DNA from 4 places in the Paenarthrobacter sp. CC6 genome. Region 1 is predicted to be linked to each of the others. Evidence: riboswitches for the same ligand, from Rfam matches in the RefSeq annotation. Region 1 holds a riboswitch; each other region holds the start of a gene.
What was found. A riboswitch is a leader RNA that binds a small molecule or an ion and turns the genes downstream of it on or off. The one in region 1 is predicted to bind thiamine pyrophosphate.
Positions count from the first base shown of each region.

Region 1 (3,700 bases):
TATTCGTCGCGGATGTCCTGGCTGATGCGCATCGAACAGAACTTGGGCCCGCACATTGAGCAGAAGTGCGCCGTTTTGGCGGGTTCGGCCGGCAGCGTTTCATCGTGGAACGACTCGGCCGTCACAGGATCGAGGGACAGGGCAAACTGGTCCCTCCACCGGAACTCGAAGCGCGCCTTGGAAAGTGCGTCGTCGCGCTCGTGTGCGCCGGGGTGCCCCTTGGCAAGGTCCGCCGCGTGCGCCGCGATCTTATACGTGATCACCCCTGTTTTGACATCGTCTTTGTTGGGTAGGCCCAAGTGTTCCTTGGGCGTGACGTAGCAGAGCATGGCCGTACCGTAGCGGGCGATCTCCGTGGCACCGATGGCTGAGGTGATGTGGTCGTAGCCGGGGGCGACGTCGGTGACCAGCGGACCCAGGGTGTAGAACGGTGCCCCTTTGCAGAGTTCCTGCTGCCGTTCCACATTTTCGCGGACCAGGTGGAACGGGATATGCCCGGGACCTTCCACCATCACCTGCACGTCGAATTCCCAGGCGCGCTGTGTGAGTTCGGCCAGGGTGTCCAGTTCCGCGAATTGTGCGGCGTCGTTGGCGTCAGCGGTAGCGCCGGGACGCAGGCCGTCGCCGAGGGAAAACGCGACGTCGTACTTGGCAAAAATTTCGCACAACTCGTCGAAGTGCGTGTACAGGAAGTTCTCCTGGTGGTGGGCCAGGCACCACCCCGCCATGATGGACCCGCCACGGGAAACTATGCCTGTCACGCGGTTGGCGGTCAGCGGTACGTACCTGAGCAGTACACCGGCATGGATCGTCATGTAGTCCACGCCTTGCTCGCACTGTTCGATCACTGTGTCACGGAAGATTTCCCACGTGAGCTTGTTGGCTTCTCCATTGACCTTTTCCAGCGCCTGGTAGATGGGAACGGTGCCGATCGGAACAGGGGAGTTGCGGATCAGCCACTCGCGGGTGGTGTGGATGTCGTCGCCGGTTGACAAGTCCATGACGGTGTCCGCGCCCCACTGCGTAGCCCACTGAAGCTTGTCCACTTCTTCGGCAATTGAACTGGTGACGGCCGAATTGCCGATGTTGGCGTTGATCTTCACCAGGAAGGCCTTGCCGATAATCATGGGCTCGGATTCGGGGTGGTTGATGTTGTTGGGAATGATCGCGCGGCCGGCGGCGACTTCGCTGCGGACCAGTTCGACATCGCAATTCTCGCGCAGCGCCACGAAGCGCATCTCAGGCGTCACCAGGCCTTGCCGTGCGTAGTGCATCTGGGTGACGGTCTTACCCTCGACGGCGCGGCGAGGCACCGGTTGCGCGCCCTTCCACTCGGCTGAGGCGGCCCCGCGGCGAACAGCCGACTTGCCGTCGTCGAGCAGGTTCCGTTCGCGGCCGGAATAGGCCTCAGTGTCGCCGCGGGACTCGATCCATGCGGCCCGGAACGGTTCCAAGCCCACGACGGGATCGCTGCCCGGGCCTGCCGTCCGGTACACCTGCAGTGGTGCGTTGGCTTGGCCATTGGGGGAGGGCTCCAGCGCGATTTCCGTCACGGGGACGCGGATTCCGGCGTCATGGTCTTTAAGCCATGCCAGCGAATGGGACCTCAGGGACTGCGTAACAGGCTCGTTTTGGGCAGGGCTGGACTCGCTTTGGGCAGGGCTGTGCTGTGTTTTGGTGGTGCTCAAAGGATTACTCACTTCCTTCGCCGGCATTACCCGGACAGGTTCAACGGTCGCAGGCTGCCTCAGCCCGATCTCAGCCCCTGCAAGGGCACCCGTGTGGTCGTAGACGAAGCTACCACAGCTGGCAGGGGGCGCCCAGTCACATCAGTCCGCCGAAGCCTGCCGCCCCCCAGCGGATTAGGCTTTTGCCATGGCCAACATCATTGAATTCAGCGGACCCGTGCTCGTGGCAGCAGATGACGTGCGCCAAGGAATGTGGTCTGTTGGGGGAGCGCTGACGTTTGAAAAGCCGTCGTCCCCTCCAGACAAGGTACTGGACGGTTGGGTCCTGCCGGGTTTCGTGGATGCCCACTGCCATATCGGCTTGGGCGCCGGTGGGGCCGTGGACGACGCCACCACCCTCGCGCATGCCCAGGCCGACCTCGCTTCGGGAACCCTGCTGATCCGCGACTGCGGATCTCCCAGCGACACACGTTGGGTGCAGCAGCGGACGGACTTGCCCCGCCTTATCAGGTCCGGCCGCCACATCGCCCGAAGCCGTCGGTACCTGCGCGGATTGGGCCATGAGATTGAACCGGAACAGCTGGTGGAGACCGTCCGTAAGGAGGCCCGCGACGGCGACGGTTGGGTGAAGCTCGTAGGCGACTGGATCGACCGGGGCATTGGCGACCTGGCGCCCTCTTTTCCGGCAAAGCTGGTCAAGGACGCCGTAGCTGCCGCCCACGAGGAAGGTGCCAGGGTCACGGCGCACTGCTTTGCGGAGGACACAATCGACGACATGCTGGATGCCAACATCGACTGCATCGAACATGCCACTGGCCTTCTGCCCCGGCACATCCCACGGCTGGTGGAGCAGTCAGTGCCGATCGTTCCCACGTTGGTGAACATTGCGACCTTTCCGGAGATCGCCGCCCAGGCGGCGCCAAAGTTCCCCGGGTACGCGGACCACATGACGCGGTTGTGGGAGCGCCGGCGTGAGCGGGTCCTTGAGGCTTTCGAGGCCGGGGTGGCGATCTACGCGGGAACGGATGCGGGCAGCGTGATCAAGCACGGCCGCATCGCGGACGAAATGCATGAACTGCACGACGCCGGCCTGCCGCCCGCCGCGGTCCTGGATGCCGCTGCGTGGGGCGCCCGCAAGTGGCTGGGAGCCGACGCCATCAGCGAAGGCGCCAGTGCCGACGTCGTTCTCTGCCATGACGATCCCCGGCACGACCTACGGACGGTATCCGGGCTCAAGCACGTGGTCCTTCGCGGTGAACTCATGGGATGAGCGTCAAATGGCTGGGAATAAATTGAAGCTTCAAGTAATTTATAGAAGTAGAACCTGCCGAAAGGCGGACACTTCAACACCGGGAGCTTCACATGTCCACATCATCCGCACAGGACCTTCTTCCTGCCGACCTCGCCATGGGCACTGTCATGCTCAAGGTCGGCGACATGAAAGTCATGAGTGACTACTACCAGCGTGCTTTGGGCCTTGTGGTCGTGGCCGAACAGGACGGCGGCCTCTACCTGGGCCGGGCAGGCAAGCCCGTGGTTCACTTGGCGCCGGCTGCGGGGCTCCAGATTCCGGGGCGAGGGGAAGCCGGGTTGTTCCACACCGCCATACTGTTCCAGGATCAGCCCTCACTGGCGGCCACCATCGCCACCGCTGCCGGATACGAACCCCGGGCGTTCGTGGGCAGCGCAGACCACCTGGTCAGCGAAGCGTTCTACTTCACCGACCCGGAAGGCAACGGCATCGAGCTTTACTACGACAAGCCCCGTGAAACCTGGCAGTGGGAAGGCAAGAACGTCGTCATGGACAACGTGGCCCTCCCGCCGCAACGTTTCCTTCAGCAGCACCTGAGCGAAGAAGCCGTCACGGGCCAGCATCAGGCAGCGGCCGGTGTCGGGCACGTCCACCTTCAGGTGGGTGACGTCGCCACCGCCCAGGACTTCTACGTCGGGACCCTGGGCTTCGAGCGGACCGCGGGCTGGCACGGCCAAGCACTGTTCGTATCCGCCGGCGG
Region 1 covers NZ_JARDAN010000023.1:47,683-51,382, forward strand. The annotation lists gene thiC (phosphomethylpyrimidine synthase ThiC) at 1-1,688, opposite strand, end outside; TPP riboswitch at 1,684-1,791, opposite strand; gene PV760_RS18940 (amidohydrolase family protein) at 1,876-2,958, shown strand; gene PV760_RS18945 (VOC family protein) at 3,051-3,700, shown strand, end outside.

Region 2 (3,700 bases), on a different contig from region 1:
GGCCGGTGACGGCCGTGACGAGCGTGCTGACGGAGGCGTCGGCGGGAACCTGGTGGACGGCGCCGTTGAGTTTGATGTTCATACTGTTTCCTTGCTGTGGAGTTGAGAGCGACGCGCGGTTGCACTGAAACGGTCGGGCCGGAAGATGGACCAGCGGGGATCAGGGGAACCGGTGAGCAGCTCCCCCACGATCATGGCGGCCACGGGGGTCAGGAGGACGCCATGCCGGAAGAACCCGGTGGCCACAATCATGCCCGCGATGTCCCCGCTTGAACCGGCTACGCGGCCCAGCAACGGAGCGTTATCCGGAGTCCCTGGCCTGGCGCGCGCAGTTGCTTCCAGGAGTTCAAGTTCGGCCACCGCGGGAACCAGTACCTGGGCGTCCCTAAGGAGCTGGTAAACCCCGCCGGCAGAGACTGCGTTGGAGGCCGCCGACAAGCCGTCCTCCCGTTGGGTAGCTCCGATGACTACGGTTCCGTCGTCCCTGGGAACGATGTAAACGGGCACCCCGCGGACCATGCCACGAACAGTGGCAGTGAGCAGCGGTTGGAGGTGCGCGGGGACCCGAAGCCTGAGGATGTCCCCGTAGACCGGCCTGACCGGAAGTTCAAGACCCTCAGGAAGGCCGGCGAGCGCGGGGGCGCCCAGCCCGTTGGCCACCACGGTTTCGCCGGCCACGACGGATTTGCCGGATTCGAGCTCCACTCCGGCTACCTGGTCCCCGTCCCACAACAGGCCGTGCGCGGACTCTGCAACGGCAAATCCTTCCCTGGCGCCGCCTACCCACGTGCCATCGCCGGATGAATGCGCGGCCAGCCCTGCCATGAGGCACTCCGCCAGCTTCCGGGGATCCACCTGGTGATCGGCGGGGATATCAAAGGCACAGGAAATTTGCGGGCTAAGGAGCGGTTCGCGTTCCCTGGCGGTCCGCAACGGCAACGGTTCGACCCCCAGGCCCGCCGCGAGCTGGACAGTGCGAAGGTCCGCGAGCGCGCGGCGGTCGGCGGCATCGGCACCCACGGCGAGGGTCGGCGTCGTCCGGTATCCGGTAGCTTCCACAGGCCGGTGAAGGCCGCCGGCAAACGAGGGCCACAACCGGGATGACCCGAGCATGAGCTCCAGGAGGTCTTCTTCCTGGTAGTGCAGCTCGCTCACGGGCGCCAACATTCCGGCAGCAGCAAATGTCGCACCGGTGGCGGGCGCCGGATCGATGAGTGCTACGGAGCGGCCCAGCTTCCGAGCCTGGTGGGCGATGCCCAGTCCGATGACGCCTCCGCCGATAACGGCAACATCCGCGTGAATGGCTTCTGCCATCTGTTTCCTTCCCTACGCCGGTACTAGCCGGATCAGGTCAAGCGGTCGGCTCTGAAGCCCTCTCAGCCGGACGGTCATAAAGACGTAGGTCACGGCTCCCGCAGTACGTGCCCAGTTTAGAGGAACTACTGTGGATTCCATGACCCAGCACTCTGCCCTCGCCAGCGCCCGCCTCTACCTGTGCACTGATGCGCGCAAGCGCCAAGGCGATTTTGAAGACTTTGCCGACGCCGCGTTCCAGGGCGGGGTGGACATCATCCAACTCCGTGACAAGACGATCGAAGCCGCCGAGGAATTGGAATTGCTGGCGATCCTGCGTGGCGTCGCAGAACGGCACGGGCGGCTCTGGGCGGTCAACGACCGGGCCGATATTGCCAGTGTTTCCGGGGCTCCGGTGTTCCATGTGGGCCAGAAGGACCTCCCGCTGGAGATTGCCCGCACGTTCCTTCCCCGCCCCGCTTCGATTGGTCTCTCCACCCATACGCCTGAGCAGGTAAATGCCGCGATCACGGCTTCGCCGGGCGAGCCTGGGCTGGACTATTTCTGCGTTGGTCCCGTCTGGGCGACCCCCACCAAACCCGGCCGCGAAGCGGTGGGAACCGGCCTGGTCACATATGCCGCGGAAGCGATCAGGCGCGCGGAGGAGACCACCGGCGGCGCCGTGGAGGTGCCGTGGTTTGCGATCGGCGGAATCGATCTCGGCAATGTCGAGCAGGTGCTCGCTGCGGGCGCCAGCCGTATCGTCGTCGTTCGCGCCATTACCGAGGCGGAAGATCCGACGGCGGCAGCCAAGTCGCTGCTCGAAGCCCTGGACGCCGCCGCGTAACGGTTCTCCAAACAACAGTCCCAGGCACGCAGACCGTCGGGGTATCGGCAGGTTGTGGCGACAGGGGTGAGTCGGGGCTTGCAGATGCCGCAGCCCACCCACCGGATCGGATCAGATTCAGGTGAGCCGATCGCGGTACTGGCGCATCTTGCTCCGCGCCCCGCACGTGTTCATGTCGCACCAGGTCCGGGTCCTGGACCGTGAACTGTCGTAGAACACCCACCTGCACGCTTCCGACGCGCAGGTCCTGAGCCGCTGCCCCGAGCCGGTCAAGCCGTGGAGCAGAAGCGCCCCGACCGCTGCTCCCGCCGGCGAGACCGGCAGGCCGGCCGACGGGGTCAGCGCGAGCCGCCCGTCGTCGTCGACGTGGGGGCCTGCCCAGTGCTCCTGAGCGAGCTGGTTCAGGGCGGATCGCGCTGCCGTGTCGGTACGGTCGGCCAGGAACGCGCGCATGACCTCGCGGGCGTCGCGCAACGAGATGAGATGCTCGAGCGTGGGCTCCCCGTCCCATCCATGCCGGACCAGCCACTCCCGCCCGTCACGGATGGTCGCCAGCGCGTCGGTGCCGCGAAGCAGTGTGGCGCTGTTGCAAAACTCCACGACGACACGCAGCTCCTCGGGCACGGCGGACTGCACGGCGTTCACGCGCTCAGCAGCCTGAGGAGTTCGCCGGGCCGATCCTCCGGCACCATGTGCCCGGCTCCCTCGATGATCGAGAACCGCGCGTGATCCGGAAGTGCCGTGACGAGCCGATGGGCGTAGTCGACACCCAGCCACGCATCTTCCGAGCCCCAGATCACGTGGATCGGGATATCCAACAGCCGGAGTCGATCCTGTAGCTCGTCGGTGTTCTCCTCGCCGCCTTGGGTGTACTGCCGGTAGAACGCCCGTGCCCCTTCCGTACCCGCCCACTGGCCCGTGTACGAAGCCAGGGCGTCTGCACGCAGACCCACGTGACTGCCGGACCGGATCTTGGCGTCGATCAGGGCAGCGCTAGCCCAGTCGGGGAGCGCCTCGAAGGCCGCGGGGTGCTGGTGGACGGTTTGGAAGAACCCGCCGGCGCCCCAACCACTCACCGTCGCGGCATCGATGAGCGTGAGCGACTCGAAGTTCACGTCGTGCAGGAGCGTCGCCCGCAGCGCGACCGCGCCGCCGACGTCGTGCGCCACGACCCGAGGCGCTGAGACCCCCCAGTGCTCGAGGAGTTCGACGAAGATCGTCGCCTGCTGCCGGAGGCTCACATCCGGCGCGGTGCGGGTCGATTGTCCGAATCCGAGCATATCCCAGACGTAGACCCGGTGATCACGAGCAAGCACCGGGGCGATGTCCCGCCAGATGTACGACGAGAAGGGTGTGCCGTGCATCAGAACGAGAGCTGGGCCCTCGCCTACCGAGTTCCATCGCACCGTACCGTCGCCGACGTCGAACCGCTCGGGTAGCGACCAATCGCTCATAGCTTGCCCCTTCGTTGTTACCGTCTTTATACATTAGACGGTAACAGGCCCAAATGGGCTACGGGGGTGTTGATGGCTGCCGTCGACCGTCCCACCGCCTGCCTCC
Region 2 covers NZ_JARDAN010000008.1:316,407-320,106, forward strand. The annotation lists gene thiS (sulfur carrier protein ThiS) at 1-82, opposite strand, end outside; gene thiO (glycine oxidase ThiO) at 79-1,314, opposite strand; TPP riboswitch at 1,307-1,426, opposite strand; gene thiE (thiamine phosphate synthase) at 1,454-2,140, shown strand; gene PV760_RS10140 (CGNR zinc finger domain-containing protein) at 2,258-2,785, opposite strand; gene PV760_RS10145 (alpha/beta fold hydrolase) at 2,782-3,594, opposite strand.
Region 2: linked by a shared signal. The riboswitch ahead of thiO (glycine oxidase ThiO) and the one ahead of thiC (phosphomethylpyrimidine synthase ThiC) in region 1 are both predicted to bind thiamine pyrophosphate.

Region 3 (3,700 bases), on a different contig from region 1:
CGTAGCCACTGAAAGCCTGCGCTTCTCACCGCCGGACAGTGTGTAGGGATTGGCGTCCACCAGATGGGAGAGCCTCAGCCGCTCCACCAATTCGTCCACGCGTTCCCCGCCGTAGCCCAGGTGCCTGGGGCCGAACATGAGCTCATCCAGGACCTTGCCCGTGACGAACTGGTGCTCCGGTTCCTGGAAGACCGTGCCGATCCTGGAGATGAGCTGATCGGCCTTCCATTTGTACGGGTCGATGCCCGCCCCCTCCGAAAGGTCGACGCCGGCGCTCACCATGCCGTCCACCGGCGCCAGAAGGCCGGCCAACGTCAGCGCAAAAGTGGACTTCCCGGCACCATTGGGCCCGGTAATGGTCAACGCCTGCCCAGCACGGACCTGGGCGGTGATGTCCCTCTGCACCGGAACCGGAGGGATGGTTCGGAAGCCCTTGCGCCTGGGCTTTTCCCGGGACACGGCCAGGTCCTGCGCTGCGAGGAGGAGTTCGTTTGTCCCGGACGTCCGGGCGCGCGCCCTTGTGGCGGGAACGTAGCCGGGAACCCACACGCCCGCCGTCATCAGCATGGAGCGCGCCTGGGTGAGGACCTGCTCCGGCGGGCCATCCAGGAGGACTCCCGGGGTGCCTGACTGCGGGCCTGCGGTACCGGGCTGCAGGACCACGATCCTGTCCACCAGATCCTTCCACACGGACACCCTGTGCTCCACCACCACCAGCGTGGCGCCGGTCTTGTCCAGGCAGCGGGCCACGGCGTCGCGGACCTCGAGGACCCCTGCAGGATCGAGGTTGGCCGTGGGTTCGTCCAGCAGGATCAAGCCTGGCCGCATCGCCAAAATCCCGGCCAGCGCGAGGCGCTGCTTCTGTCCCCCGGAAAGTGCCGCCGTCGGGTGGTCCAATGCCAAACCGCCGCCTGATGCGGTACGCAAGCCGACGTCGTCGAGCGCTTCATGCACCCGGGACCAGATCTCCTCGCGCGGCACGGCAAGGTTCTCGGCGCCGAAGGCGACGTCGTCGCCCACCCGGGAGAGAACCACCTGCGTTTCGGGATCCTGCTGCATCAGCCCGGCGCGGCCACGCTGCTCGCGGGAAGTGACGCCGTCGATCAGCAGCGAACCGGTCTCATCAGAGTCGTCTTCCTCGTCACCCAGCACCCCGGCGAGGGCGTGCAGGAGCGTGGACTTGCCGGCCCCCGAAGGGCCCAGCAACAGGACGCGTTCCCCCGGTTCAATGCGGAGGTCAAGGCCCTGGATGGCAGGCTGGGCCCGGCCGGCATGCCGCCATCCCCACCCCTCGGCGGAGATGGCGGCAGGCCGGACCGTGCCGCTGTGTGTGGCAGGCATCAGTTGAAGACTGGCTCCGAAGCGGCCTTCCGCGACGCGAAGGAACTCAGGACACCCGTCGTGGCCAGACCGCGGGTGGCGATCCAGGACAGGCCGCCGGCGATCACTGCACCGGAGATGGTGGTGAAAGTGATGTACGTCAGCTTGTCGATGGCCTCGTAGGCGATATTCCAGCCCCAGGGCAGGAAGGAGTCGTTCAGGCCACAGAAGAGGCCCGCGCCTGCGCCCGCGAGGAGTGCGGTGGGCAGGTTGAACTTCTTGTAGCGGAACGCGGCGAAGATCAGCTCGGCGCCAAGGCCCTGCAGGACGCCGGAGATGAGCACCGTGGTGCCGTACTGCGAACCCATGATGAGCTCACCCGTGGCTGCGACGGCCTCGCAGAAAAGAGCTGCGCCGGGCTTTCGGATAATGAGCATGCCCAGGACTGCGGGGATCATCCAGCCACCGGCGATCAGGCCGGTCAGGGGCGGGTATGCCGCATTCATGGGGATGGATACCAGTGCCGCGCCCTGGGACCAGGCCCAGAAGATCACGCCGCCGGCGATGGCGATGAGGGCCGCCACCACGATGTCTACAACACGCCAGCTATAACTGGTCTTCTTCACGTTTACCGTGGTCATTTTTCTGCCTCCTGAGGTTACAGGAGGGGAAAGTGCTCCCCGGAATCCGCCTGGCTTGCGCCGTCCGGCTCCGGACACTCTGAGAAGCTCGACTCCCTTGCGCCGGTACTAACCGGATCAGGTTCGAGGGTCTGCGGCTGTCCGCACTCTCAGCGCCCTCGCGTCTCCTGCATCGCTGCAAGGTCCGACGGCGGCGCTCCCCTGTCGTTATCAAATCTGCCCTGATGGGCGGGTTCAGTTTACACCTCCGCGTACGGCCGGCTCTGGGCCGCGGTCACAATCCTGTTGCGAGGCCCACTCTGCACCCCATCCCCGCGCCTAAGCACGCACACCAGGCCCCACAACAACAGGAGTGCATTGCGAGGCCCACTCTGCGCCCCATCCCCGCGCCTAAACACGCACAGCAGGCCCCACAACAAACGAGGGTGCGTTGCGAGGCCCACTCTGCACCCCATCCCCGCGCCTAAACACGCACAGCAGGCCCCACAACGCACCTGCAAGAATGGCCTGATGACGGATCTTCCAGGCTCCCACGCACCCGTGGCCGAGCCACGCCTCGCTGCCAGCGTGATTCTGCTCCGCGACTCCCCCTCGGGGCTTGAGGCATTTGTCCAGCACAGAGTCAGCACCATGGACTTCGCGGCAGGAATGGTGGTCTTTCCGGGCGGCCGGGTGGACGCTGTGGATCAGTCCGGCTGGGACTACCCCGGGGAACTGTTGCGCAGCCATGCGTTGTCCTGGGCGCAGAGTTCGATTTCGGCGGACACAGCGTTGGCGGAGAGCAACGCGGGAATGGTGCTCACGGCAGCAATCCGCGAAGTCCAGGAAGAAGCCGGGCTGGGCATCGAGCCCGGAGACCTGCGCCCCTGGGCCAACTGGATCACGCCCATAGACATGCCCAAGCGCTTCGACACCTACTTCTATGTGGCCAAGCCTGCACCGGAAGCGCAGCCCCGGCATCAAACCACGGAGGCTTGGCAGTCGCTGTGGATGCCGGTGTCCGGAATCCTGGAAGCGGAAGCCGCAGGGCAGTTGAAGCTGATGCCACCCACCTACTATCTGCTGAAGGAAATCGCTGTCCTCGATTCCGTAGAGGCAGTGTGGTCCGCCGAGCACCCGGTCGTCCCGGTTCTGGCTCCGGTCGGGTCCTTGGCAGCGTTTCTCAAGGAGCGGGAAAACCGCGGGTAGCCGTGCCGTGCAGCTAGGCTGGTGGCATGAACCTCTTTTTCAAGCTGCTGGGCGCCGGGGTAAGCCTCGGTGCAGGCTTTGTCGGTACCAAACTCGTCAACAAAGGCTGGGAAAAGGCCACGGGCAACAAGCCGCCCACAGGCAACGATGACATGGAGACGAGCCTCCGCTCGGCTCTGACCTTCGCGCTGATTTCCGCTTTCGTGAGCACGCTGATCCAGGTCCTTGCCAGCCGCGGCACCCAGCGGGCGATTGCCCGCTTCGCGAAATCCCAGGACATCGTCTAAGCATCACGCAACAAGCAACGCGGGGTCACTTATGGCCCATCCCCATGGGGGTAATGGGCCATAAGTGACCCCGCGTTGCTTTAAGGTTCCGCGTTGCCTTAAGGTTCGGAGGGCTCCTGGCCGGCGGCGGCCCTTTGGACCACGGCTTCGAGTTCGTCCTTGGTGAGCTTCTCGCGGTGCCCGTGTTTGGTCCGGTACGCGGAGCGCCCCACCATGTGGGCGGACACCGGCGCCGTGAGAAGCTGGAAAATCCACGCCACCAGC
Region 3 covers NZ_JARDAN010000007.1:307,746-311,445, forward strand. The annotation lists gene PV760_RS08320 (ABC transporter ATP-binding protein) at 1-1,341, opposite strand, end outside; gene PV760_RS08325 (ECF transporter S component) at 1,341-1,961, opposite strand; TPP riboswitch at 2,038-2,174, opposite strand; gene PV760_RS08330 (NUDIX hydrolase) at 2,472-3,149, shown strand; gene PV760_RS08335 (DUF4235 domain-containing protein) at 3,176-3,436, shown strand; gene mnhG (monovalent cation/H(+) antiporter subunit G) at 3,535-3,700, opposite strand, start outside.
Region 3: linked by a shared signal. The riboswitch ahead of PV760_RS08325 (ECF transporter S component) and the one ahead of thiC (phosphomethylpyrimidine synthase ThiC) in region 1 are both predicted to bind thiamine pyrophosphate.

Region 4 (3,700 bases), on a different contig from region 1:
CAACACGGTAACCCGCGTTCGCGCCCCCCGGCCCATCACGGAAACGGCTCCTTCCAACCGGGTCGCAAGCGTCAAGGGCTCCACCCGGCTCGAGGCTAAGAAGCAGCGTCGCCGCGAGTCCCGCGAGACCGGACGTCGCCGCCAGGTGATTACCGAAGCCGAGTTCCTGGCACGCCGCGAATCCGTGGACCGGCAAATGATCGTCCGCCAGCGCGACGACAGAATCCAGATCGCAGTCCTTGAAGATGGCGTCCTGGCCGAGCACTTCGTGTCCAAGACCCAGCAGGACTCCCTGATCGGCAACGTCTACCTCGGCAAGGTCCAGAACGTCCTGCCATCCATGGAAGCTGCATTCGTTGATATCGGACGCGGCCGCAATGCGGTGCTGTACGCCGGTGAAGTCAACTGGGATGCAGTGAACCTGGAGGGCCAGCCGCGCCGGATCGAGAATGCGCTGAAGTCCGGCGACTCCGTCCTGGTCCAGGTGACCAAGGATCCGGTGGGTCACAAGGGTGCCCGCCTCACAAGCCAGATCTCACTTCCGGGCCGCTACCTCGTGTACGTGCCGGGTGGATCCATGACCGGCATCTCCCGCAAGCTGCCCGACGTCGAACGCAACCGCCTCAAGCGGATCCTGAAGGACCGCCTGCCGGAAAACGCCGGAGTCATCGTCCGTACGGCCGCTGAAGGTGCCTCGGAAGAAGAACTGACCCACGACATCAACCGTCTGCGCGCGCAGTGGGAAGGTATCGAAGGGCAAGCTTCCTCCACCAAGGTGCTGGCACCGGAACTGCTTTACGGCGAACCGGACCTCACCATCAAGGTTGTCCGTGACGTCTTCAATGAGGACTTCTCCAAGCTGATCGTCTCCGGTGACGACGCCTGGGACACCATCGAGGCCTATGTAACCTATGTTGCCCCCGACCTCGTGGGCCGCCTTGAAAAATGGACCAAGGATCAAGACATCTTCGCTGCCTGGCGCATCGACGAGCAGATCCACAAGGCCCTGGAACGCAAGGTCTTCCTGCCATCCGGTGGCTCGCTGGTCATTGACCGCACCGAAGCCATGACGGTGGTGGACGTCAACACGGGGAAGTTCACCGGCAGTGGTGGAAATCTGGAAGAGACAGTTACCAAGAACAACCTTGAAGCTGCCGAGGAAGTCGTTCGCCAGCTTCGCCTGCGTGACATCGGCGGCATCATCGTCATCGACTTCATCGACATGGTCCTGGAATCCAACCGCGACCTCGTTCTCCGCCGCATGGTGGAGTGCCTGGGCCGCGACCGTACCAAGCACCAGGTTGCTGAAGTAACGTCACTGGGCCTTGTCCAGATGACCCGCAAGCGCATGGGCACCGGTCTCCTTGAAGTCTTCGGTGAGCAGTGCGAGCACTGCGCAGGCCGCGGTGTCGTGACGCATGACGAGCCCGTGGAGCACCGCCGCGCCAACACCGTGGCAGCCGAGCAGCACCGTCCGCACACCGAAGCACAGCAGTCCACAGCCCGCACCGAGCGCAAGCGTCGCCGCGGCAAGGGCGGCGCCCAGGGAACGGTCGAAGCGCCGGCCCAGGTCCATTCGACGCCGTCCGCCCCTGTTGCGGCACCGGCAGCACACCCGGAAGCCCAGGACCCTGCCCGTCAGGCAAAAGCCGAAGCAACCCGGGCTGCACTGGCGACGATTGCAGCGGCCGCGCATGCCGCCCACCTTCACGATGACGAGCTCCACAAGGCAGAGGAGCAAACCCGGGCGGCCGGGGAGCATGGTCCCGACGCCGGTTCGGTCTCCGCTGCCCCGACGGCTCAGGAAGCCGCGGCACACGACGCCGCTGTCCGCGAAGGCCGGGCTACTCCAGTGCTGCGTTTTGGCGGCGAAGAGGTTGCCTTGCCTTTCGTTGAACACCACGATGAGCCGCAGGCAGCCCAGCCGGCCATGAGCCTGGACCGTCTGGCCGAAGCTTTCTCGCACCTTGGCGCGGCACCGTCGCCTGAGGACCGGAAAGCCAAGGAAGCTGTCGAAGCCCCGAAGGCTGCGGACACCCCGACGACTGAAGCTCCGGCTCCGGCCGCAGACGAAGCCCCCTCAGCATCGCGGGGTCGTCGTAGCCGCCGGAACCGCAGTGCAAGCAGGGCCCAAGGCGCGGCCAACGAGACCACTGTTGAGCACCACGACGTGACCGCTACGGCCGCGAAGGGATCGGCGCACGAGTCCAAGGCGCCTGCGGAGCCGGTCAGGAAAGCGGCCCCGGACGAACCCATCATCCTGGGCGTCGGCGTACCGGCCTCCGAACTCTAACCGTTTGTGACCGCACCAAGGCCCCGCAGTTCCGCTACCAGCGGGAATTGCGGGGCCTTTTGCTGTCTGCCGGTGCGCTAGGCTGGGGGACTGACACGGGGTGCCAGGCGATGGGCCAGGCTGAGATCCAAACCCGTTGAACCTGTCCGGTTAGCACCGGCGAAGGGATGTCCTCATGGCCGCATTGTCATCTTCCGCTGTTTATCCGCTGGCGGAGGACCGCAGACGAACCCCCCGGGTACTTAGCATCGCGGGCTCCGACCCGTCCGGAGGAGCCGGAATCCAGGCTGATTTGAAGAGCATCGCCGCCCACGGTGGATATGGCATGGCTGCCATTACGGCTTTGACGGCCCAGAACACCCTGGGTGTCAGCGGTGTGCACGTACCACCCGTGGAGTTCCTGCGCCAGCAACTGGACGCCGTCAGTACCGATATCGTCATCGACGCCGTGAAGATCGGGATGCTCGGCGACGCGGCTGTTATTGACGAGGTGCGCAGTTGGCTCGAATCGGTGCGCCCCGCCGTCGTGGTTCTTGATCCCGTGATGGTGGCCACCAGCGGTGACCGCCTGCTGACCGAATCCGCAGGGGAGGCCCTTCGTTCCCTGCTTCCATTGGCGGACCTGATCACGCCGAACCTGCCCGAGCTTGCCATTTTGCTGGGGGAAACCGAGGCTGCTGATTGGGCATCGGCATTGGAGCAGGGCAAGCGACTGGCAGCTGAGTGCGGAAACACGGTCTTGGTCAAGGGCGGTCATCTGGCCGGCTCGGAATGCCCCGATGCCTTGATCAACACCAGCGGGCTGTTGCGGCAGGACGTCATCGAAGTGGCAGGTCCAAGGATTGCGACCCGGAACAGCCATGGCACTGGATGCTCGTTGTCGTCCGCCTTGGCTACCGTCCAGGCGCGCACGGGCGACTGGGAGGCCTCACTGCGCGAAGCGAAACCGTGGCTGCTCCAGGCCCTGAGGAGCGCAGGGGAGCTGGAAGTGGGCCGGGGCAACGGGCCTGTGGACCACTTCCACCACCAGCGCGTCCTCCAGCCTGGCGGATTTGCTGCCACTTTGTGGAAGGAAGCCATCCCGGAGCTTGAAAAAATCCACGGCCTCAACTTCATCCAGGAACTGCAGTCGGGGCATTTGCCGGAGCCGGCGTTCAGCTACTACCTTGCGCAGGACGCCATCTATCTCAATGGCTATTCCAGGGTCCTTGCCCGTGCAGGTGCGTTGGCGCCCACCGAGGAAGAACAGCTGTTCTGGGCCAGGAGCTCACGGCAGTGCCTGGAAGTTGAATCGGAACTGCACAGGAACTGGTTGAGCTCCCGTGAGGCTTCGGGCGTCACCGGACCGGTCACCAAAGCCTATGTGGACCATCTGCTGGCAACGACGGCGTCAGGCAGCTATGCGGT
Region 4 covers NZ_JARDAN010000006.1:363,777-367,476, reverse strand. The annotation lists gene PV760_RS06500 (Rne/Rng family ribonuclease) at 1-2,293, shown strand, start outside; TPP riboswitch at 2,380-2,478, shown strand; gene thiD (bifunctional hydroxymethylpyrimidine kinase/phosphomethylpyrimidine kinase) at 2,469-3,700, shown strand, end outside.
Region 4: linked by a shared signal. The riboswitch ahead of thiD (bifunctional hydroxymethylpyrimidine kinase/phosphomethylpyrimidine kinase) and the one ahead of thiC (phosphomethylpyrimidine synthase ThiC) in region 1 are both predicted to bind thiamine pyrophosphate.